2 regions of the Pseudarthrobacter sp. O4 genome follow, and region 2 is predicted to be linked to the other one. Evidence: predicted binding sites of a transcription regulator. Region 2 holds the regulator's gene; the other holds the start of a gene.
The links. Region 2 encodes LexA, which represses DNA repair genes until DNA is damaged. Its sites were predicted from a motif close to TCGAACANNTGTTCGA; they were not measured.
Positions count from the first base shown of each region.

Region 1: uvrA (excinuclease ABC subunit UvrA) is a predicted target of LexA. The motif match lies at 6,383-6,398, and genes of this name have one in related genera.

Region 1 is NZ_CP189591.1:433,354-444,140, forward strand. It holds gene uvrC (excinuclease ABC subunit UvrC) at 1-1,892, opposite strand, end outside; gene ACQCSU_RS02040 (lysophospholipid acyltransferase family protein) at 1,935-2,603, opposite strand; gene ACQCSU_RS02045 (HAD hydrolase-like protein) at 2,590-3,321, opposite strand; gene uvrA (excinuclease ABC subunit UvrA) at 3,399-6,299, opposite strand; gene ACQCSU_RS02055 (GntR family transcriptional regulator) at 6,458-6,850, opposite strand; gene ACQCSU_RS02060 (ABC transporter ATP-binding protein) at 6,847-8,640, opposite strand; gene ACQCSU_RS02065 (ABC transporter ATP-binding protein) at 8,838-10,592, opposite strand; gene ACQCSU_RS02070 (trans-aconitate 2-methyltransferase) at 10,757-10,787, opposite strand, start outside.
Region 2 is NZ_CP189591.1:4,104,293-4,115,079, forward strand. It holds gene ACQCSU_RS19010 (ATP-dependent DNA helicase) at 1-1,326, shown strand, start outside; gene lexA (transcriptional repressor LexA) at 1,417-2,166, opposite strand; gene ACQCSU_RS19020 (LysM peptidoglycan-binding domain-containing protein) at 2,537-2,974, shown strand; gene ACQCSU_RS19025 (histidinol-phosphate transaminase) at 3,098-4,216, shown strand; gene hisB (imidazoleglycerol-phosphate dehydratase HisB) at 4,286-4,906, shown strand; gene hisH (imidazole glycerol phosphate synthase subunit HisH) at 4,903-5,673, shown strand; gene ACQCSU_RS19040 (hypothetical protein) at 5,674-5,832, shown strand; gene priA (bifunctional 1-(5-phosphoribosyl)-5-((5-phosphoribosylamino)methylideneamino)imidazole-4-carboxamide isomerase/phosphoribosylanthranilate isomerase PriA) at 5,888-6,634, shown strand; gene ACQCSU_RS19050 (SseB family protein) at 6,648-7,574, shown strand; gene ACQCSU_RS19055 (MFS transporter) at 7,649-8,989, shown strand; gene ACQCSU_RS19060 (DUF1844 domain-containing protein) at 9,120-9,506, opposite strand; gene infC (translation initiation factor IF-3) at 9,852-10,787, shown strand, end outside.

The sequences.
Region 1 (10,787 bases), 990 kb from region 2:
AGTTCATCCGCCGTCGCCGCCTTGATGCTCTTGACCGAGCCGAACTGCGCCAGAAGCACCTTGCGCTTGGAGTCGCCGAGGCCGGGCACTCCGTCGAGCGCGGACACGGTCATGGCCTTGCCGCGTTTCTGCCGGTGGAAGGAGATCGCGAAGCGGTGTGCCTCGTCGCGGACGCGCTGCAGCAGGTACAGCCCGGCCGAGGCGCGCGGCAGGATCACGGGGAAGTCGCTGTCCGGCAGCCAGACCTCTTCGAGCCGCTTCGCCAGGCCGACGACGTACACGTCCTCGACCCCAAGTTCGGCCAGCGCTCGGGCCGCCGCGTTGACCTGGGGCTGGCCGCCGTCGACCACCACGAGGTTCGGCGGGTAGGCGAACTTGGTCCGCGGCGCCGGTGTCGTGGTGTCCGCAAGCGCGACCGCCACGGCAGCCTCCAGGGCGGCCTGGTGGCCCGGCTGGTGGCCCGTCATCCGGGCCGCCTCCGCCTGATCGGCCTTCTCCTGGAGATAATGCCGGAACCGCCGGGTCAGCACGTCATGCATGGCAGCCGTGTCGTCATTCGCGGCGGCGCCGGTGACGGAGAACTTCCGGTAGTCGGATTTCTTCGGCAGACCGTCCTCGACCACCACCATGGAACCGACCACATTGGTGCCCTGGACGTGCGAGATGTCGAAGCATTCGATCCGCATCAGCGCCACGGGCAGGTCCAGGGCCTCCTGCAGCTCCTGGAGTGCCTGGGACCTCATGGTCAGGTCGCCGGCGCGCCGGGACTTGTGGAGCTTCAGTGCGTGTTCGGCGTTCTCCCGGACGGTGGACATGAGGGCGGCTTTGTCGCCGCGCTGCGGGACGCGGACGTCCACCCTCGCCCCGCGCAGTCCGCTGAGCCACTCCGCGAGCTGCGCGGCGTTGCTGGGTTCCGCCGGGACCAGGACCTCGCGGGGCAGCCGGCCCTGGCTGCCGGCTTCGTCCCCGTACACCTGCTGGAGGAGATGCTCGACCAGGTCCGGGGTGGTGGAGTCCTCGACCTTTTCCACGACCCAGCCGCGCTGGCCGCGGATCCGGCCGCCGCGGACATGGAACACCTGCACGGCGGCTTCGAGCTCGTCCTCGTGCAGGGCGAAGATGTCGGCGTCCGTGCCCTCCGCCAGCACCACGGCGTTGCGCTCGAAGACCTTCTTGAGTGCCACGATGTCGTCCCGGAGGCGGGCGGCACGCTCGTAGTCCAGTTCGGCGACGGCGGCGGCCATTTCCTTTTCCAGCCTCGCGACGAAGGGTTTGGCTTCGCCGCCCATGAAGGTGCAGAGGTCCTCGGCCAGGGCGCGGTGGTCCTCGGCCGAGATGCGGCCCACACAGGGGGCCGCGCACTTGTCGATGTAGCCGAGCAGGCACGGCCTGCCGCTGGCCTCGGCCCGCTTCAAGACACCGGGGCTGCAGCTGCGGACGGGGAAGACGCGCAGCAGGGTGTCCAGGGTGTCCCGGATGGCCCCGGCGGTGAACGGGCCAAAGTAACGGGTGCCTTTCTTGCGTTCGCCGCGCAGCACCTGGACGCGGGGGTACTTCTCCCCCATGGTGACCGCGAGGTACGGGTAGCTCTTGTCATCCCGGAACATGACGTTGAAACGCGGCGTGAATTCCTTGATCCACGTGTATTCCAGCTGGAGGGATTCGAGCTCGCTCCCGACGACGGTCCATTCGACGCTGCTGGCCGCGTGGACCATCGCATGCGTCTTCGGCAGCAGTCCGGCGGGGTTGGCAAAGTAGGAATTCAGCCGGGAACGGAGGTTCTTGGCTTTGCCGACGTAGATGACCCGGCCGTGCGGGTCGCGGAAGCGGTACACGCCCGGATTGCTCGGGATCTCACCCGTCTGGGGTCGGTAACTCGCTGGATCTGCCACACTTCAAGTCTACTGAGGCACCGGGGGTGCCGGGGACGGCGGCTACTCCGCGACTTTGCTCTGGTTGTAGCTCGTGGAGCGCTCCTGGCCGCTGAGCTCCGCAATCGCGTCCATGATGCGGTCCGTGACCTGGCGGCGTGCCGGCAGCGAATGGTCCGGTCCGGTCTTATCGAAGTAGAGCGGCTCGCCGACCTTCATGGTGAAGTGCTGCGGCTTGACGGATTTGCTGTCCGCCGGCTGCAGGTTCTCGGTGCCGATCAGGCCGACCGGGACCACCGGGGCGCCTGTGGTCAGGGCGAGCCAGCCGACGCCGGTGCGGCCGCGGTACAGGAGGCCGTCACGGGAGCGGGTCCCTTCGGGGTAGATGCCGATGCCCTTGCCCTCGTCCAGGATCGCCAGCAGCGTCTTGAGCGCCTGCACGCTGGCGGCCTGCTCGCCGCGCTCAACCGGGATCGAGCCCACGGCCTCGAAGAAGGACTTCATGACCTTGCCCTTGACACCGCCGGTGGTGAAGTACTCGGCCTTGGCGAAGAACGCCACGGGGCGCGGCATGAGGGCCTGGACAATCACGCTGTCCAGGAACGAGAGGTGGTTCGGCGCCACGATGAACGGGCCCTCCCTGGGCACGTTGTCAAGTCCGATGACCGTGGGCCGGCAGGTCGAGGTGACAAGTCCCCGCGTGGTCCAGCGGATTGCATCAAACATTGCCATCGGTGGGCACCTCGTTCAGGGCTTCAGTCATCAGGGCGGCGGCGCGAACGGAGTCCAGCTTGCTAATGGTGTCATGCAGCGCTGACGTGCTGTGCACAATCTCGACGGCGCCCGCCTCGCGCAGTTCGCCGTCGAGCGCAAAGCCCCAGGCGACGCCGATGCAGTCCAGGCCGTTGGCGGCGGCGCCGGCCACGTCCTGGGCCCGGTCCCCCACCATGACCGCGTATGGCGTGCGGAGCTCGGCCAGGGCGGCGGCAACGATGCCGGCCTTCCCGGACGGTCCGGTGGCGGCGCCTGCCTCGTCGGCGGCCGAGCCGCGGATGACGTGGAAGAGGGCCGCGATGCCGTGGTGCTCCAGGACGATGCGGGCCAGGTGCTCGGGCTTCTGGGTGGCGACGGCGATCGGCCGCCCGGCGTCGACAAAGGAGTCCAGCAGGGCCCGGATGCCGGGGTAGAGCCGGCTCCGGGCGATCCCGGTGGAAAGGTAGTGTGCCCGGTAGATCCGGATGGCCTCTTCCAGTTGCTCCGGCGGGACGCCCGCGATGTCCACGAGCGAGTGGCTGAGTTTCGGGCCGATCATCGCGTCCAGCCGGGCCTTGCCGGGGACGGCGATTCCGAGTTCCGTGAGGGCCGCCGCGATTCCGTCCGATATCCCCCCGGCGGGATCGACAAGAGTGCCGTCAAGGTCAAAGATCACGGGCACTGTTGAATGGGTCACCGGCCTAGTTTCTCACGAGTGCCGGAATGCCAGAAACTCGCATACCCCGAAGGGAATACATCTATCCCCTGTCGGCCTCAGGCCAGGATGTCGGCGAGGAAGGCCGCCGTGTGGCTCTCTGTCGACTTGGCCACCTGCTCCGGCGTGCCGGAGGCGATGATGCGGCCGCCGCCGGACCCGCCGTCGGGCCCGAGATCCACGATCCAGTCGGCGCTCTTGATGACGTCGAGGTTGTGCTCGATCGTGATGACGGTGTTGCCCTTCTCTACGAGGCCCTGGAGCACCAGGAGGAGCTTCCGGATGTCCTCGAAGTGCAGGCCCGTGGTGGGTTCGTCCAGCACGTAGATGCTGCGCCCGTTGGAGCGCTTCTGCAGTTCCGCCGCGAGCTTCACGCGCTGGGCCTCGCCGCCGGAGAGCGTGGTGGCGGGCTGGCCCAGCCGGACATAGCCGAGCCCGACGTCGACGAGGGTGCTGAGGTGCCGGGCGATCGGCGAGAACGCCGCGAAGAACACGGCGCCTTCCTCGATCGGCATGTTCAGGACATCGGCGATGGTCTTGCCCTTGTAGTGGACTTCCAGGGTTTCCCGGTTGTAGCGGGCCCCGTGGCAGACCTCGCAAGGCACGTAGACGTCCGGCAGGAAGTTCATTTCGATCTTCAGCGTGCCGTCACCGGAGCAGGCCTCGCAGCGGCCGCCCTTGACGTTGAAGGAGAACCGGCCCGGCTGGTAGCCGCGGACCTTGGCCTCGGTGGTCTCGGCGAAGAGTTTGCGGATGTTGTCGAAGACTCCCGTATAGGTCGCCGGGTTGGAGCGTGGCGTGCGGCCGATGGGACTCTGGTCGACGTGCACCACCTTGTCCAGGTGCTCGAGGCCCTGGATGGACTTGTGCCGCCCGGCCACCTGCTTCGCGCCGTTCAGCTTGTTGGCCAGCACCTTGTAGAGGATCTCGTTGACCAGGGTCGATTTGCCGGAGCCGCTGACGCCGGTGACGGCCGTGAAGAGGCCCAGCGGGAAGGTTGCATCCACGTTCAGGAGGTTGTTCTCCTTGGCGCCGATGACCTTCAGTTCCCGCTTCTTGTCGTACTTGCGGCGCTTCTTCGGGATCTCGATCCGTCTGCGGCCGGAGAGGTAATCGCCGGTGAGCGATTCCGTGTTTTCCAGCAGTTCCTTGTAGGACCCGGAGTGCACCACCATGCCGCCGTGTTCGCCGGCGCCAGGTCCGATGTCCACCACCCAGTCGGCTTCCTGGATGGTGTCCTCGTCGTGTTCCACCACGATCAGCGTGTTGCCGAGGTCCCGCAGCCGGGTGAGCGTCTCGATGAGGCGGCGGTTGTCCCGCTGGTGCAGCCCGATGGACGGCTCGTCCAGGACGTATAGCACGCCCACGAGGCCGGAACCGATCTGGGTGGCGAGCCGGATGCGCTGGGCCTCGCCGCCGGACAGCGTGCCGGAGGGCCGCTCCAGGTTCAGGTATTCCAGGCCGACGTCGAGGAGGAAGGTCAGCCGGGCCTGGATTTCCTTCAGGACCTGGTGCCCGATCTGGGCTTCGCGGTCCGTCAGCACGAGGTTGTCCAGGAAGTGCGCGCATTCGCGCATCGGCAGCGCTGCGACCTCGGCGATGTTCTTGCGGTTGATCAGCACGGACAGCGACGCCGGGTTCAGCCGGGCGCCGTTGCAGGCCGGGCACGGGATCTGCCGCATGTATTCCTCGTAGCGGTCCCGGGCCGTGTCCGAGTCGGTTTCGAGGTGTTTGCGGTGCACGTACTGGATGACGCCTTCGAAGCCGGTGCTGTACTTGCGTTCCCGGCCGAAGCGGTTGCGGTACTGCACCACGACCTTGTGGTCCTTACCGTGCAGCACGGTCTGGCGGGTGTCCTCGGAGAGCTTGTCCCACGGCGTCTTCATCGAGAAGCCGAGTTCCTGGGCGAGTCCGCCGAGCAGCCGGCCCCAGTATTCCGAGGTCGCCGTCCCGAGCGACCAGGGCGCGATGGCCCCCTCCGCCAGGGAGAGTTCCCCGTTCGGGATGATGAGTTCCTCATCGACTTCCAGCTTTGTGCCGATGCCGCTGCAGGCGGAGCAGGCGCCGAAGGGGTTGTTGAACGAGAAGGAGCGCGGCTCGATCTCGTCAATCGCGAGGGGGTGCTCGTTGGGGCAGGCGAGGTGTTCGGAAAACGCCCTGACCCGCTCCGGGTCGTCCTCGTCGAGGTCGACGAATTCGGCCAGGATCCGGCCCTCGGCCAGCCCGAGCGCGGTTTCCACCGAGTCGGTGAGGCGCTGGCTGATGCCTTCCTTGACCACCAGACGGTCCACCACAACCTCGATGGTGTGCTTGAACTGCTTGCCGAGCTTGGGCGGATCGCTCAGCTGGATCAGCTTGTCGTCGACCCGGGCGCGTGAGTAACCCTTGGCCGTGAGCTCCTTGAACAGCTCGACGAATTCACCCTTGCGGCCGCGGACCACGGGGGCCAGGACCTGGAAGCGGGTGCCCTCCGGCAGTTCCAGCAGCTGGTCCACGATCTGTTGAGGGGTCTGCTTCGTGACAGGCTCCCCGCAGACAGGGCAATACGGGCGGCCCACGCGGGCCCACAGGAGGCGCATGTAGTCGTAAATCTCGGTGATGGTGCCCACGGTGGAGCGGGGGTTCTTGCTGGTGGACTTCTGGTCGATCGACACCGCGGGCGAGAGGCCTTCGATGAAGTCGACGTCGGGCTTGTCCACCTGTCCCAGGAACTGCCGGGCGTAGGCGGAGAGCGACTCGACATAGCGGCGCTGGCCCTCGGCGAAGATCGTGTCGAAGGCGAGGGACGATTTACCGGAGCCGGAGAGCCCGGTGAAGACGATCATGGAGTCCCGCGGCAGGTCGAGGTCCACGTTGCGCAGGTTGTGTTCGCGCGCGCCCTTGACGACGAGCCGGGACATGTCCGGACGCTTCACCTCGGGGCGGGATTCGACCGCGCGGCCCTGTTTTGCGGAGCCCATCGGAACGGAGCCCATCGGAACGGAGGTCTGGGAATCAACGGCTGGATCTTCAGCTACGGCTTTAGGCACGCTACCAATGCTAATCGAAAACTTCTTCGAATATCTATTCCCAGCTGTGTCCCAGGCCGGAGAATCAGCGCCGGTGTGCTAGCGGTGTGCTATTCGCGGTCGTACGCGGCGGCGAGCAGTTGAACGGCTGCGGCAAAGCTGGCGCCCTGGGCCTTCGCAGCGGCGGCGAAGTCGGCGGCGGCGGCGGAGAGCGAGCCCCAGGCCTCGTCGCGGGCGCAGACCACCGTCCCGTTCCGGCCCCGCGTGATCACGACGCCGGCGGCCTCGAGTTCCTTGTAGGCCCGCGCCACGGTGTGGGGGGCTACGCCCAGTTCGGCGGCGAGGCTGCGGACGGCCGGCAGCCGGGTTCCCGGTGCCAGGGTGCCGTTGTCCGCCCGTTCGATGACGTTGAGCCGGAGCTGTTCGAACAGCGGCACCGAGCTGGCCTGGTTGGGCTTCCAGGTGCCGGGGAATCGGTCCGCCACGTTCTCGGTCTGGCTCACTGTTCCGGCTTCCTCAGGCCGCGCCGCTGTTCGCGGCCGGCGAACTGGGCCTGGTAGAGATCCGTGTAAAGCGCGCCCCTGGCCATCAGCTGCTGATGGGTCCCGTGTTCAACGATCCGTCCGTGGTCCATGACGAGAATTAGATCAGCGTCCCGGACTGTGGACAAGCGGTGGGCAATCACGAAGCTGGTCCGGCCGTGACGGAGGCGCTGCATCGCCTGGCGGATTTGCACCTCCGTGCGGCTGTCCACCGAGCTCGTGGCCTCGTCCAGGACCAGGATGCTGCGGCCTGCCAGTTGCGCCCTCGCGATCGAGACAAGCTGGCGCTGCCCCCTGCTGAGCGAGTCGCCGTCGTCGCCGAGCACGGTGGCGTAGCCGTCCGGCAGCGAGCGGACGAACTGGTCCACGTGGCTGGCCTGCGCCGCGGCGACGATGTCGTCCTCGCTGGCGCCGGGCCTGCCGTATTCGATGTTCTCCCGGATGCTGCCCGTGAACAGCCACGCGTCCTGCAGCACGGTGCCGAAGGCGGAGCGCAGCTCGTCCCGGGGCATCTCCGCGATGTCCATGCCGTCGACGGTGATCCGGCCGGAGTCCAGTTCGTAGAACCGCATCAGGAGGTTCACCACTGTGGTTTTGCCGGCGCCGGTGTGGCCCACGATCGCCACCGTCTGCCCCGGCTCCACGGCAAAGGACAGATCCTGGACCACGGGGGATCCGGGGCTGTAGCTGAAGCTGACGTGTTCGAAGGCGATGCGGCCTTCGGCCACTGGCGTCGTCCCGCCGGCCGGTGACTTCCCCGCCCCGGCCTTGGCCGGCGACTTCCCCGCCCACGCCTTCGCCGGATCCCCCGCCCTGGCCGCCTGGTCGGGGGAAATCTCCGGGGCGTCCAGCAGGGCAAAGACCCGCTCAGCCGAAGCCAGGCAGGACTGCATGAGGGTCAGCATCCCGCCGATCTGGCCCATCGGCTGGCTGAAGAGGCGGCTGAACTGGATGAAGGCCTGGATGCCGCCGATCGTCATGGCGCCCGCCGTGACCTGGAGGGCCCCCACCACGGCGACGGCGACGTAGTTGAGGTTCGAAACGAAGACCATCAGCGGCTGCACCACGCCAGACACGTACTGGGCGCGGGCACTGGCACGGCTGAGTTTCCCGTTGCTCTCCCTGAAGCTGGCCGCCGAGGCTTCCTGCCAGCCGAAGGCCTTGATCACCTCGTGCCCGGTGAAAAACTCCTCCAGCTGTGCGTGCAGCTCGCCGGTGCTCCCCCACTGCTCGGTGAAGTAGGCCTGCGACTTCCGGGCTACCAGGACGGTGATCAGGGCCGAAACGGGCACGGACACCAGCGCGATCACCGCCAGGACCGGCGAGATCCACAGCATCATGGCCAGTGCCCCGGAGAGCATCAGCAGGGACATGATCAACTGGTTCAGCAGTTGGTTCAGGGCCTGCGAGATGTTGTCGACGTCGTTGGTGGCGCGGCTCAGGACTTCACCCCGGTGCTGTTCGTCGAAGTGGCTGGACGGCAGCACGTGCAGTTTCTCCTCGACGGAGGAGCGGAGATCAAAGCCCAGACGCTGGACGGCCGTGGCGGCCAGGGCGCCCTGGATCCAGCTGAAGACCGAGGCACCCAGGTACATGAGGGAGACAGCCGTGAGCAGCGCCGCCAGCTTCCCCACGTTGAAGGTGCCCCGCAAGACGCCGTCAACCACGACGTCGGTGGCGTCCCCCAGTGCCTTGGGGGCCGCCACATTGAGGATCACGAAGGCGCAGGTGGCCGCGATGACGCCGGTCATCCGCCACTTCGACGGCCGGAGCAATCCGAGCAGCCGGCCAATGGCCCGGCGGCCGGACAGGGTGGCCCCGGGTGCCGCCGTCGGGCCGGCCGGCCGGGCGCCGCCGTCCGTGGAGGCCGGGGAATCCTTCGGGGATACGGGGGCATCGCAGGCCTCGGCCTTGTCTTCGTCCTCGTCTTCGAGGCCAGGTTTGCGGCTCACGGAGTCTCCTCCAGCACAAGCTGCGAGGCTGCGATCTCCTGGTAGCTCGGTGAGGCGTCCATCAGTTCCTGGTGGGTGCCCTGCGCCACGATCCGGCCGTCTTCCAGCACCAGGATCAGCCCGGCGTCCACGATCGTGGCCACCCGCTCGGCCACGATCAGCACCGTTGCAGAGCGCAGCAGCGGTTTCATGGCCTCCCGCAGCCGGTAATCGGTGCCATAGTCCAGGGCCGAGAAGCTGTCGTCGAAGAGGTAGACGGGGGCACGCCGGAGCAGTGCGCGGGCAATGCAGAGCCGCTGCCGCTGGCCGCCGGAGAAGTTCGTGCCGCCCTGGCTCACCGGGGACTGCAGTCCGTGCGGCAGCTGGCGGACGAAGCCCGCGGCCTGGGCCGTTGTGAGCACCGCCCAGAGTTCCTCATCGGTGGCCGCGGGGGACCCCATCCTCAGATTGTCTGCGAGCGTCCCGGAAAACAGGTAGGAGTGTTGTGGCACCAGGGCGATGAGACCGCGGAGCACGTCCAGCGGCAGGGAACGGACCGCGTGGCCCCCGATCGTGATGTTCCCGGCAGTGGTGTTCAGGAAGCGCGGCAGCAGGTTCAGCAGCGTGCTTTTGCCGCTGCCGGTGGCGCCGATGATGGCCGTCGTGGTGCCGGGCGTTGCCTTGAAGCTGATGCCGGCGAGGACCGGCGCTTCGGCGCCCGGGTAGGCGAACTCGACGTCGCGGAACTCCACGGTGTTGTCCGCCGGGCCGTGGCCGTCCGCAGCGGAACCGTCCACCGCACCTGAACCGTCCGCCACACCGGGCCCGTCCGCGATGGCCGGAACCGTATCCAGAACCGCCTGGATCCGTTCCGCGCAGGCAGCCGCGCGCGGAGCCGTCATGAAGACGTACATGGCCATCATGATGGCGATCAGGATCTGCAGGATGTAGGCGATGAACGCCGTCAGTGCTCCCAGCCGCATCTCGCCGGCGTGGATCCGGTGCCCGCCGAACCAGACGACGCCGACCGAGGACAGATTGACCACGAGCATGATCATCGGCATCATCCCGGCGACGAGCAGTGCTGAGCGCAGGTTGTTCCGGGTGAGGTCCTTGTTCGCGCCGTTGAACCGCCGGATCTCGTGACCCTGCCGGACGAAGCCACGGATCACGTTGGCGCCGATGATCTGCTCACGCAGTACCCGGCTGATCCGGTCGATCAGCCCCTGGCCCTCCCGGTACAGCGGAACGAGGCGCCGCACGATCATGGCCATGATGACGGCGAGCAGCGGCACCACGGCGATAACGATGCCTGACAGGGCCAGGTCCTGGTGGACGGCCAGGGCAATCCCGCCGAGGAAGATGGCGGGGGCGGCGACCAGCATGGTGAACACCAGGACGGCCAGGTTCTGGATCTGGGCCACGTCGTTGGTGGCCCGCGTGACCAGGCTGGCGGCGCCGAACGCGGCCACCTCCTGGGAGGACAAGGACTGGACCTTGGCGAAGAGCTCTTCGCGCAGCTGCCGGCCCACGTCCATGGCCACGACGGCGCCCAGGTAGCCGGCGATGATCGCCGCCACGACCTGGACTGCGGCGATCACGGCCATCCAGACACCGAGGTCCAGGATTTCCGCCGTATTGCCGCCGACAATCCCGTCGTCGATGATGGCGGCGTTGAGGGTGGGCAGAAGCAGGTTGGCGGTGGACTGCACCAGTTGGAGGAGAACGATGGCCAGCACGGTCACCTTATGGGCGGACAGCAGGCGCCCCATCAGGCCAATTAGCACCGAACCTCCATCCCTGGATCAGGGCCCCGATCCAGAATCAGTGTGGCGGCCGCCCCGAGCCGCTTCGTCATTGTAGGCCCGGCCGCAGAGTGCTCTTTTGTATACTCTTCCGGGTCCGGAGACGGGGGTCCGGAAGCCCCCGGCGCCGCTCATTCCCGTTTGCGGGCCACGGCAAATATC
Region 2 (10,787 bases):
GCCTTCGAAGGCCTCGCCGTGCTGCCCGAGTACGACGTCGTGGTGGTGGACGAGGCGCACGAGCTGCAGGACCGCGTCACCGGGGCCGTGTCCGGCCAGCTCTCCGTGGCAATGGTGCATGTCGCCGCCTCCGGGGCACGGAAGCACACCGGCATCACGGTGGACGCGCTCAACAACGCCGCGTCCAACCTCGAGCTTGCCATTGAAGGAGTCCCCAGCGGGCTGATGCCCAACGGGCTCAACAGCGAGCAGCTCGACTCCGTGGACCAGCTGCGTGACGCCTGCCGCGCCGCGCTCTCCGATTCCAAGGGGGACAGCGCCAACACCGCCGACGGCGGGCGCCAGCTCGCGCGCTCCCGCCTCATGGTCATCCTGGAACTCTGCGAACGGCTGCTCGCTGCCCGCGAAAACCGCGAGGTGGTCTGGTTTTCCCGGAACAGCACTTTCGACCCTGCGCAGGGATACTCCCAGCCGGACGAGAGCGCACCGGCCCTGATCAACGTGGCCCCGCTGAGCGTCGCCGGACGGCTCCGCGAGGGTCTGTTCGCGGACCACACGGTCATCCTGACCTCGGCCACCCTGGCCATCGGCTCCGCCTTCGAACCGGCGGCCGGAGGTCTGGGCCTGGTAGGCCCCGGCGCGCCCAGCTGGACCGGAGTCGACGTCGGCTCGCCCTTCGACTACCCCAAGCAGGGCATCCTCTATGTTGCCAAGCACCTGCCCAAGCCCGGCCGCGGCACGTCCCCGGAGGCGCTGGACGAGCTGGAAAAACTGATCCGGGCTTCCGGCGGAGGGGCACTGTGCCTCTTCTCGTCCCGGCGGGCTGCCGAGGACGCCGCCGAGGCGATGCGCCCCCGGCTGGACATGACCATTCTGTGCCAGGGGGATTCGACCATGACGGCGCTCGTGCGCCAGTTCGCCGATGAACCGGACACCTGCCTCTTCGGCACCATGTCCCTGTGGCAGGGCGTCGACGTCCCGGGGGGCTCCTGCCGGCTCGTAGTCATCGACAGGATTCCGTTCCCGCGGCCGGATGACCCGCTCATGACAGCGCGCTCCCGCGCGGTGGCCCAGGCCGGCGGCAACGGATTCATGAGTGTGTCCGCAACCCACGCCGCGATCCGGCTGGCCCAGGGAGCCGGACGGCTGATCCGCACGACGACGGACAAGGGAGTCGTGGCGGTGCTGGATTCGCGGCTGTCCACGGAACGCTACGGGGGATTCCTCCGGGCCGCTCTGCCGCCGTTCTGGCCGACCACCGATCCGGCAATTGCCATGGCGGCTTTGGAACGGCTCTCCAAGGAGTCGGCGCAGACCGCCAAGTAGGCGGACGGAGCACCCCGCAGCAGGGAATGTGTTGGGCCCCGCCGGCATCCCCCTTCCGGGGGACGCCGGCGGGGCTCTGTGTGGCAGGTGCTAGAGGGAGCGCAAGACCGAGACGACCTTGCCCATAATGACGGCGTGGTCGCCGAGGATTGGCTCGTACTGCGTGTTCTGGGGCAGCAGCCAGGTGTGGCCGTCGCGCTGGCGGAACGTCTTGACCGTGGCCTCGTCGTCCAGCAGTGCGGCAACAATGTCGCCGTTCACGGCGTCACCCTGCCGGCGCACCACCACCCAGTCGCCATCACAGATGGCGGCATCGATCATCGAGTCGCCCGCCACCTTCAACATGAAGAGCTCTCCGTGGCCCACCAGCTGGCGCGGCAACGGCATGACGTCTTCCACAACCTGGTCCGCGAGGATGGGGCCACCGGCCGCGATACGGCCGACGAGGGGGACCATTGCGGTATCCGTAGCGCTGGCCAGTTCCGAGACGGACAGCCCGCCCACGGCACGCAGGCCGCTGGACTTCGCCACTCCCGAGACCTTGGAGCTGCCCTCGTCAAGGGTCAGCGGCATGAGCACTTCCATGGCGCGCGGCCGCTTGGGATCCCGCCGCAGGTAGCCGAGCTTCTCGAGTTGGGAGAGCTGGTGCGTCACGCTGGAGAGACTCGCCAGTCCCACGGTATCGCCAATCTCGCGCATGGAGGGAGGGTAGCCGTTGTCCGTCACCGAACGCTGGATGGTTTCGAGGATCTTCTTCTGCCGGACGGTCAGGCTCTTGGGAGGCCTGGCTGACTGCGGGCTCCGTTGGGACGCCCGGCCGCCGGTGGCTGGTGCTGCCATATTCGCCAATGCCTTTCCAATCCGCCCGGCTGCCTTGCGGCAGTTACCGGGACCTTCCGGCCTGAATGTCAGACCCCGCTGATCAACTACTGATGATCGACTGCAGAAGTGGTTGTCCTGTGACTCAAACGTAGGCCAGCCACACAGTTATTTCAAACATTTGTTCTAGCGAGTCTCGACAATGTTCGTTAATAGGTGCTAAAACTGGACAGGTGAAGTTCGAAGATGTGTTCGAACTTCCGGGGGTTTGATGAGGCATCGCAGTTGGATGAGGGCGTTTGTTCGGTTCTATGTTCGAAGGTTAGGCCGGTTGGCGGCAAGTACGTGGAGTACGCCGGGCGGCACAGTATGGTCCAGGAGGGCTCAGTTCATGTCAGCATCAAGCGCGTTTCACCACACTTTCGGCCATGACGCATCCGGCGGGTATGGCCGGTCCGTACCGCGGGTTTCCTTCCGTCCGGCCGCTCCGGCAGGCGGTGCGTCCCGCACCAAGCAGGCACCCCTGCGGCTGACCAGGCGAGGGCGGTTCGTCTTCTTCGGAGTGCCGTTGATCCTGCTGGCCGCCCTGATCCTTTCCTTCAGCGGCTTCCTGAATGCACCCGCCAAGGCTTCCGAATCTGTTGAGGAGCTGTCACTGACCCCCACCGTCTCTGTCACGGTGCAGCCCGGGGAATCGCTGTGGGCCATCGCCGGGACCGTGGCACCCGGGCGCGACCCCCGCGACGTCGTCGCCGACATCGTCCAGCTCAACAACCTCGATGCCGCCCGCGTCCTGCCCGGCCAGACGCTCTTCGTCCCGGCCCAGTAGTCCAGCCCAGTAGTCTTCCGGCCCCGGGAACGTCGCGTACCAAGCAGCCGCCAAGGCGCCGACGGACCTGGCCCGAGCCGTCACAGTTTCAGGGCCCGCCGCCGTCTCACTTAAACTACTGAAGTGACTGACCAGTTAGAGCGCCTGAACCGACTTCCCCTCCGGACCAATCTGCGGGGAATGAGCCCCTACGGGGCACCCCAGCTGGACGTCCCCATCCTGCTCAACGTCAACGAGAACACCCACGGTGTGCCGGCGGACGTCCGAGCGGCCATCGCCGCGGCCGTAACAGAGGCAGCGGCCGGCCTGAACCGGTATCCGGACCGCGAGTTCACGGAACTGCGCGAAGCCCTGGCGGAATACCTCGGGCATGGGCTGGGCGCGGAGCACATCTGGGCAGCGAACGGCTCCAACGAGGTGCTCCAGCAGATCCTCCAGGCCTTCGGCGGACCCGGACGCACGGCACTGGGCTTCCCTCCCACGTACTCCATGTACCCCCTGCTCGCCGCGGGGACGGACACGGAATACATCGTGGGGGTGCGGGCCGATGACTACGGGCTGAGTGCGGAGTCGGCGGCGCGCCAGGTCCGCGAACTTCAGCCCAACATCGTCTTCCTCTGCTCCCCGAACAACCCCACCGGCACGGGCCTGGGTCTCGATGTGGTGCAGGCTGTGTACGAGGCCGGCCAAGCCAGCCAGACGATCGTGATCGTCGATGAGGCGTACCACGAGTTCGCCCACGACGGTACGCCGAGTGCGCTCGAGCTGCTGCCGGGCCGGGAACGGCTGATCGTCTCGCGCACCATGAGCAAGGCCTTCGCCCTTGCCGGCGCGCGCGTGGGCTACATGGCGGCAGCCCCCGGGGTGGCCGACGCCCTTCGCCTCGTCCGGCTTCCGTACCACCTCTCCGCCATCACCCAGGCAACCGCCCTTGCCGCCCTGCACCACCGCGTGGCGCTCATGGCCGACGTCGAGGACATCAAGCGGCAGCGGGACAGGATCGTTGCCGAACTGCAGCGGATGGGCCTCAAGCCGTCCGCCTCGGATTCGAACTACGTCTTCTTCGGCGGTCTCCAAAACCCGCACGCGGTTTGGCAGGGACTGCTGGACGCCGGGGTGCTCATCCGGGACGTCGGCATCCCCGGCCACCTGCGCGTCACCGCCGGCACTGAGACGGAAACCACAGCCTTCCTTGAGGCCCTCGACCAGATCCTGAGCAGCCCCGCGAAACAGCGGGCCTAGACTTGACTCCGGGTCAAGCACAACGCCAGAACGCCTAGCACCGCCTTCATCACAAAAGGACACCTGCACATGAGCATCACCGGATCAACCGCTGCCCGGACCGCCCGCCTGGAACGGACCACCAGCGAGTCATCCGTCCTGGTCGAGATCAACCTGGACGGCACCGGCGTCTCGGACATCAGCACCTCGGTCCCGTTCTATGACCACATGCTGACGGCGCTGAGCAAGCACTCCCTGATCGACATGACGGTCAAGGCCACAGGCGATACGCACATCGATGTCCACCACACGGTGGAAGATGTCGCCATCACCTTTGGCGAGGTCCTGCGCACCGCGCTGGGGAACAAGGCCGGCATCCGCCGCTTCGGCGAGGCGACGGTGCCGCTGGACGAAGCCCTGGCGCACGCCGTCGTCGATGTCTCCGGGCGGCCGTACCTGGTCCACGGCGGCGAGCCGGCAGGCCAGGAATACCACCTGATCGGCGGACACTTCACGGGTTCCCTGACCCGGCACGTCTTCGAGGCGATCACCTTGCACGCGGGCATCTGCCTGCACATGAATGTCACCGCCGGCCGGGACCCGCACCACATCGTCGAGGCCCAGTTCAAGGCTTTCGCCCGCGCCCTGCGCGCCGCCGTCGAGCCGGATCCCCGCGTCGAAGGCATCCCGTCCACTAAGGGTGCACTGTGACCGGCAAGGTGCTGCAGGACGGCGCCATCCTCAACCCCGACGCCGGCCGGAAGCCCGTCTCACCCGAGGGCAAACCCACCGTTACGGTGCTGGATTACGGATCCGGCAACGTCCGCTCGGCCGTCCGTGCCCTGGAGCGGGCCGGCGCCGAGGTCATCCTCAGTGCCAGGCCCGAGGACGTCCTGAACGCCGACGGCCTTGTCGTCCCCGGTGTCGGAGCCTTCGAAACGGTCATGCGCGAGCTCAAGGCCGTCGACGGGATCCGGATGATCGGACGCCGCGTGGCCGGCGGCCGTCCCGTGCTGGCTATCTGCGTGGGCCTGCAGGTCCTGTTCGAGGCCGGTGTGGAACACGGCACCGAGGCCCTTGGGATGGGGGAGTGGCCCGGCAAGGTGGAACTGCTGCCTGCCGAGGTGGTGCCGCACATGGGCTGGAATACAGTTTCGGTGCCGGAAGGTTCGAAGCTGTTCGCCGGTGTCGAGAACGAGCGATTCTACTTTGTGCACTCCTACGGCGTCCAGAACTGGGATTTCGACGTGATCCAGCCCCGGATGATTGCGCCGCTGGTCACCTGGTCCGAACACGGCGCCCCGTTCATCGCGGCGGTTGAAAATGGTCCGTTGTGCGCCACCCAGTTCCACCCGGAGAAGTCCGGCGACGCCGGCGCACGCCTGCTGCGCAACTGGGTCGAGGGCCTGCGCAAGGGGTCCCCGGACGCGGCCGCCCCGGGCAGCGCAACCGGCGCCGGCCCGGAACAGGCCGCCTAGATGTGGTCCATCGTCCTGATGGGGCTTGCCGGCCTGCTGGTTGGCGGGGCGCTGTCCTTCCGGCAGCAGAAGAGTCCGCGCTGGGTCCAGATCGTCTTCTACGTGCTGGCCGGGATGTCGCTTCTGGCCGCCTATTTCCTGACGCTGCCCGCCTCCTAGCGGTCCCGCAGCATTCCCGACCATCCGCCGCCACCTGAGAAGCTGAGGATCCCCGATGACCACCGAAACCCCGCTGCCCGTGCTCGAGCTGCTGCCCGCCGTCGACGTCGTCAACGGCCAGGCCGTCCGGCTCGTTCAGGGCGAAGCCGGAAGCGAAACGAGCTACGGCACCCCGCTGGAGGCCGCACTCAACTGGCAGCAGCAGGGGGCCGAGTGGGTCCACCTCGTGGACCTTGACGCCGCTTTCGGCCGGGGATCCAACGCCGAACTGCTGCGCGAAGTCGTGGGACGCCTGGACATCAAAGTGGAGCTCTCCGGCGGCCTGCGCGACGACGAATCGCTCGAGAAGGCCCTCGATCTCGGCGTCGCCCGGGTCAACCTCGGCACCGCGGCGCTGGAGAACCCGGAGTGGACGTCCCGCGTGATCGAGCGCTTCGGCGACAAGATCGCCGTCGGCCTGGACGTCCGCGGCACCACCCTCGCCGGACGCGGCTGGACCAAGGAAGGCGGCGACCTCTGGGAGGTCCTGGCCAGGCTGGAAGAGGCTGGCTGCGCCCGTTACGTCGTGACGGACGTGACCAAGGACGGCACCCTGCAGGGTCCCAACGTCGAGCTGCTGCGCCGGATGGTGGAGAAGACCGGCAAGCCCGTCGTCGCGTCCGGGGGCATCTCCAGCCTCGAGGACCTCAAGGTGCTGCGCTCCCTCGTCCCGCTCGGCGTCGAGGGCGCGATCATCGGCAAGGCCCTCTACAACGGAAACTTCACGCTGCCCGAGGCACTCGACGCCGCCGGCCGCCGCTAACCGGACCGCAGCCATGGAACACCAGCCAGCAGGCACCAACCCGGCGCCGGACGCAGGCGGGAACACCGTCCCGCCCCGGCATCTGCCCGGGCACATCGCGGCAGCACTGGCGGGCGCCGGCGGTCCGGCCGACTCGGCCGGCCAGCCGTGGGCCGGGCGGAGCCTCGCCGGCGACGACGCCAGGATCCACAATTTCGAAGACGACGACGGCGCGGCGGACGCCGGTTACCTGGCGGCCCTCGCGCGCCTCGCCAGCGGCGACGGCGACGAAGCCGCAGTCATCGCCTCACTCGCCACCGCACGCGTCTTCGTGCCGATCCTTGCCCGGCTCGCGGAAGAGGGCGAAGGCTCGACCCGCCCGGCAGGGGACAAATTGCATGGGGACAAGGAGTCCGACATGGCCCTCGTCACCCTCAAGGCGCCCGACGGCCGGACGGCCATGCCTGTGTTCACCTCGGCCGCGGCGCTTCAGGCCTGGCATCCCGAGGCCCGCCCGGTTGCCGTGTATACGGCCCGGGCAGCGCTGTCCGCCGTCGCCGAGGGCGCCGAGCTGCTGGTTCTGGACCCCGGCTCGGACCTGACGTATGTGGTGCGCCGGCCCGCCGTCTGGGCCCTCGCTCAGCAGCAGCCGTGGACCCCGTCGTACGCTGATCCTGTGCTGGCGCAGTCCCTAGGCGCGGCCGCGGTAGGCTTTCCGGAGGTCCGGCGTGTTGAAATTCATCCAGGCGGTGGAGTTGCCTCAACTGCGGCTGATGGACGGCAGCTTCCCGGCGGAGGTGCGGGCCCGGAACTCCGGGTGGTCCTCTACCTCGAGGACGGGCTCGACGCCGCGGGGGTGCAGTCCATCGTGGCCGGCCTAAACAACGCCTGGGCCCGGAATGAATTGTTTGCCGAGCGGGTTGACTCGATCGAAGTCAAGTTGCAGCGCGCAGCACCATAGCTGACGGCCAGCGGGGGACTCCTGCCGGAAGCAGTACCAGGCTGCCGAGGGCAATACCAAAAGGGATGTAGTCCGTGAACTTCACGCTTTACCAGGAGCTGCTGGCCGTCCGGCCGATCAGGCGGCTCCTGCTGGTCGGGATGATTGCCCGCATACCGCACTCCGCCGCGGGCGTGCTGCTGACCCTGCACATCGTCCTGAGCCTGGGCCAGGGCTATGCCGCCGCCGGCGCCGCGGCAGCAGTCATGACAATCGGCATCGCCGTCGGGGCGCCCTGGCGCGGACGGCGTGTCGACACCGCGGGCCTGCGCAAGGCCCTGATCCCGTCCGTCATTTCCGAAACCGTCATCTGGTCGATCGTGCCGCACGTGTCCTACGAGCTGCTGCTGCCGCTGGTGTTTGTCGGCGGCCTGCTGACGCTGCCGATCTTCAGCGTCGTGCGCCAGTCCCTCGGCGTCCTGGCCACAGGGGAGCAGCGGCGCACCGCGTTTGCCCTCGATGCGATTTCCACCGAACTGGTCTTCATGATCGGCCCCGCCGCCGGCGCCCTCGTCGCCACCGCCGGCTACTCGGTCGTAGGCCTGACCATCGTCGGCATTGCCACCTCGGTGTCCGGGCTGTTCCTGATGTGGTTCAACCCGCCGACCCGCAGCCCCGTGGCCGGCCGCGGCCTCGACGCCGGGCTCGAGGCGGGACTCGATGCGGATGAACAGAATTGCGCGGAGGCCGCCGTCGTGGCTGCCGCCCCGGCACACCTGCAGGAAGCCGCCGCAGAGCTGGCCCCGTTGGCAGCCGCCGCCGAGCAAAGGCGGCAGCGGCGCGCCGGGCTACGCCACAAGGTCAACCATAATTTCGCCTGGTTCACGGCGGCCGTGGCTGCCGTCTTCGCCGTCGCGGCCGGGGCCGGCATGGTGCTCAGCGGCACCGACGTCGGCATTGTGGCCGCCCTCGAGACCGGCGGCCACCAGGCCGAGATCGGGCTCGTCTTCCTCTTCTGGTGCGCGGCCTCGGTGGTCGGCGGGCTGATCTACGGCGCCATGCACCGGCCGATCTCGCCGATCTTGCTGCTGCTCGGCATGTCCACCCTGGCCATCCCGATGGCGTTCGCGACAGACACCTGGACCCTGAGTCTGCTCTCGCTGCTGCCGGGACTGCTGTGCGCCCCGGTGCTCTCGGCGGCTTCGGAGAAGGTCGCCGAACTCGTCGACGAGAGCCGCCGCGGAGAGGCGATGGGCTGGTACGGATCGGCCCTGACCGGCGGCGTCGCCCTCGGGGCGCCGCTTGCCGGGCTCTTCATCGACGGCGTCGGCCCGGGGGCCGGGTTCGTCTCCGTGGGGGCTGCCGGCGTTGTGCTGTGCCTCGTGGGGCTGGTGCTGCAGCACCGTCGTCGTCGACTGCTGGCCTCGGCAGCCTAGCCAAGGCGTGTGGCTGGGCAGCGCCTCGGAACGCCGTGCAGGGAACTCGACGCACCGCGGTTAACGACGGCGGCGGGCGGACCGCTGAGGTCCGCCCGCCGCCGCGGAGTGAGTAGCTTGTGCCCGGTTCCTAGTTGACCGGTCCGGTGTATTTCTCGCCCGGGCCTTTGCCCGGGGCGTCCGGAAGGATGGACTCCTCGCGGAAAGCCAGCTGGAGGGACCTCAGTCCGTCACGCAACGGTCCGGCGTGCTGCGAGCCGATCTCGGGGGCAGCAGCCGTGACCAGGCCGGCAAGAGCCGTAATCAGTTTGCGGGCTTCGTCCAGGTCCTTGAGCTCTTCTGCGTTCTCCTCGGCGGCGAGGCCGAGCTTGACTGCTGCTGCGCTCATCAGGTGCACCGCTGCGGTGGTGATGACTTCGATCGCGGGGACCTCGGAGATGTCGCGGATCTGCTGCGAGACGTCGGCCTGAGAGCCGGCGGGCTCATAAACGTGTGAATTACTGTCTGAAGTGCTCATGCTGGTAAGCTTGTCACAGACCGACTGAATGTCGTTATTTCGATTTCTTCACTGTGGCAGCTGAACTGCCGTAGTGAAGGAACTCCCCTTGGGAAGCCCCCGATCCATACCTGCTTCGTCGAGTATGTGCGCCGGACGGGATTCTTTGGGTAGAATCGATTTCAGTTTGCAAGCGGAGTTCTCTCCCACCCGCGTCAGCCGCTCTCCTTCGGGAAGCTTCGGAAGAAGCAAGGTTGCCGGGTACCTGGTCGGGCATTTCCCTGAGGCGTCAGCCTGGCGGGAACGCATGCCGCCTCCTACGAGGCAGGCAATTCCGATCTTCGAGGCCTTCGATTGCTCCGGCAATTGGGGGCCTTCTCTATTTGCCGGTGGAATGCCACTCACGAACACAGGAGCTTTAACATTAGCGAGCCAAGAATCAATGAGCGTATCCGCGTCCCCGAGGTGCGGCTGGTCGGCCCTGCAGGCGAACAAGTAGGAGTTGTCCGTATTGAGGATGCCCTGCGTTTGGCTGCCGAGTCCGATCTTGATCTCGTTGAAGTTGCACCGCAGGCCAAGCCTCCGGTGTGCAAGCTGATGGACTTCGGCAAGTACAAGTACGAAGCTGCGGTCAAGGCACGCGAGGCCCGGAAGAACCAGACCAACACGGTTCTGAAAGAAATCCGCTTCCGCCTGAAGATCGACACCCACGACTATGAGACCAAGCGCGGCCACGCGCTCCGGTTCCTCGGTGCCGGTGACAAGGTCAAGGCCATGATCCAGTTCCGCGGCCGTGAGCAGCAGCGCCCCGAGATGGGCATTCGCCTGCTGCAGCGCTTTGCCGACGACGTCGCCGAAGTCGGCGTGGTGGAGTCAAGCCCGCGGATCGATGGTCGCAACATGGTCATGGTGGTGGGTCCCCTGAAGAACAAGGCCGAGGCCAAGGCGGAGGCACGCCGTGCGACGCAGCGCGCGGAAGCCAAGGCTGAGAACGAAGCCAAGGCCTCGGGGGCCCCGGGCCGCATGGACGTTTCCGGCGACGACAGTGCGCCGCTGACGCAGTCCCTGGCCGACCTCCTTCCGGAGGGATACCAGATCAAGACGGAGGCTCCGGCAACGGAAGCAGCTCCCGCCGTCGCCGAGGCCCCTGCCGCGGACAACGCGGTCAAGGACGAAGCAGTCGAAGAAACCGTAGCCACGGAGGCCCCCGCCGCCGAGGTCAAGGTGCAGGAAGCGCCGGCAGCAAAGGCTCCCGTCCAGGAAGCGCCCAAGCAGGAGGCCCCCAAGGCCGCTCCGAGGCGT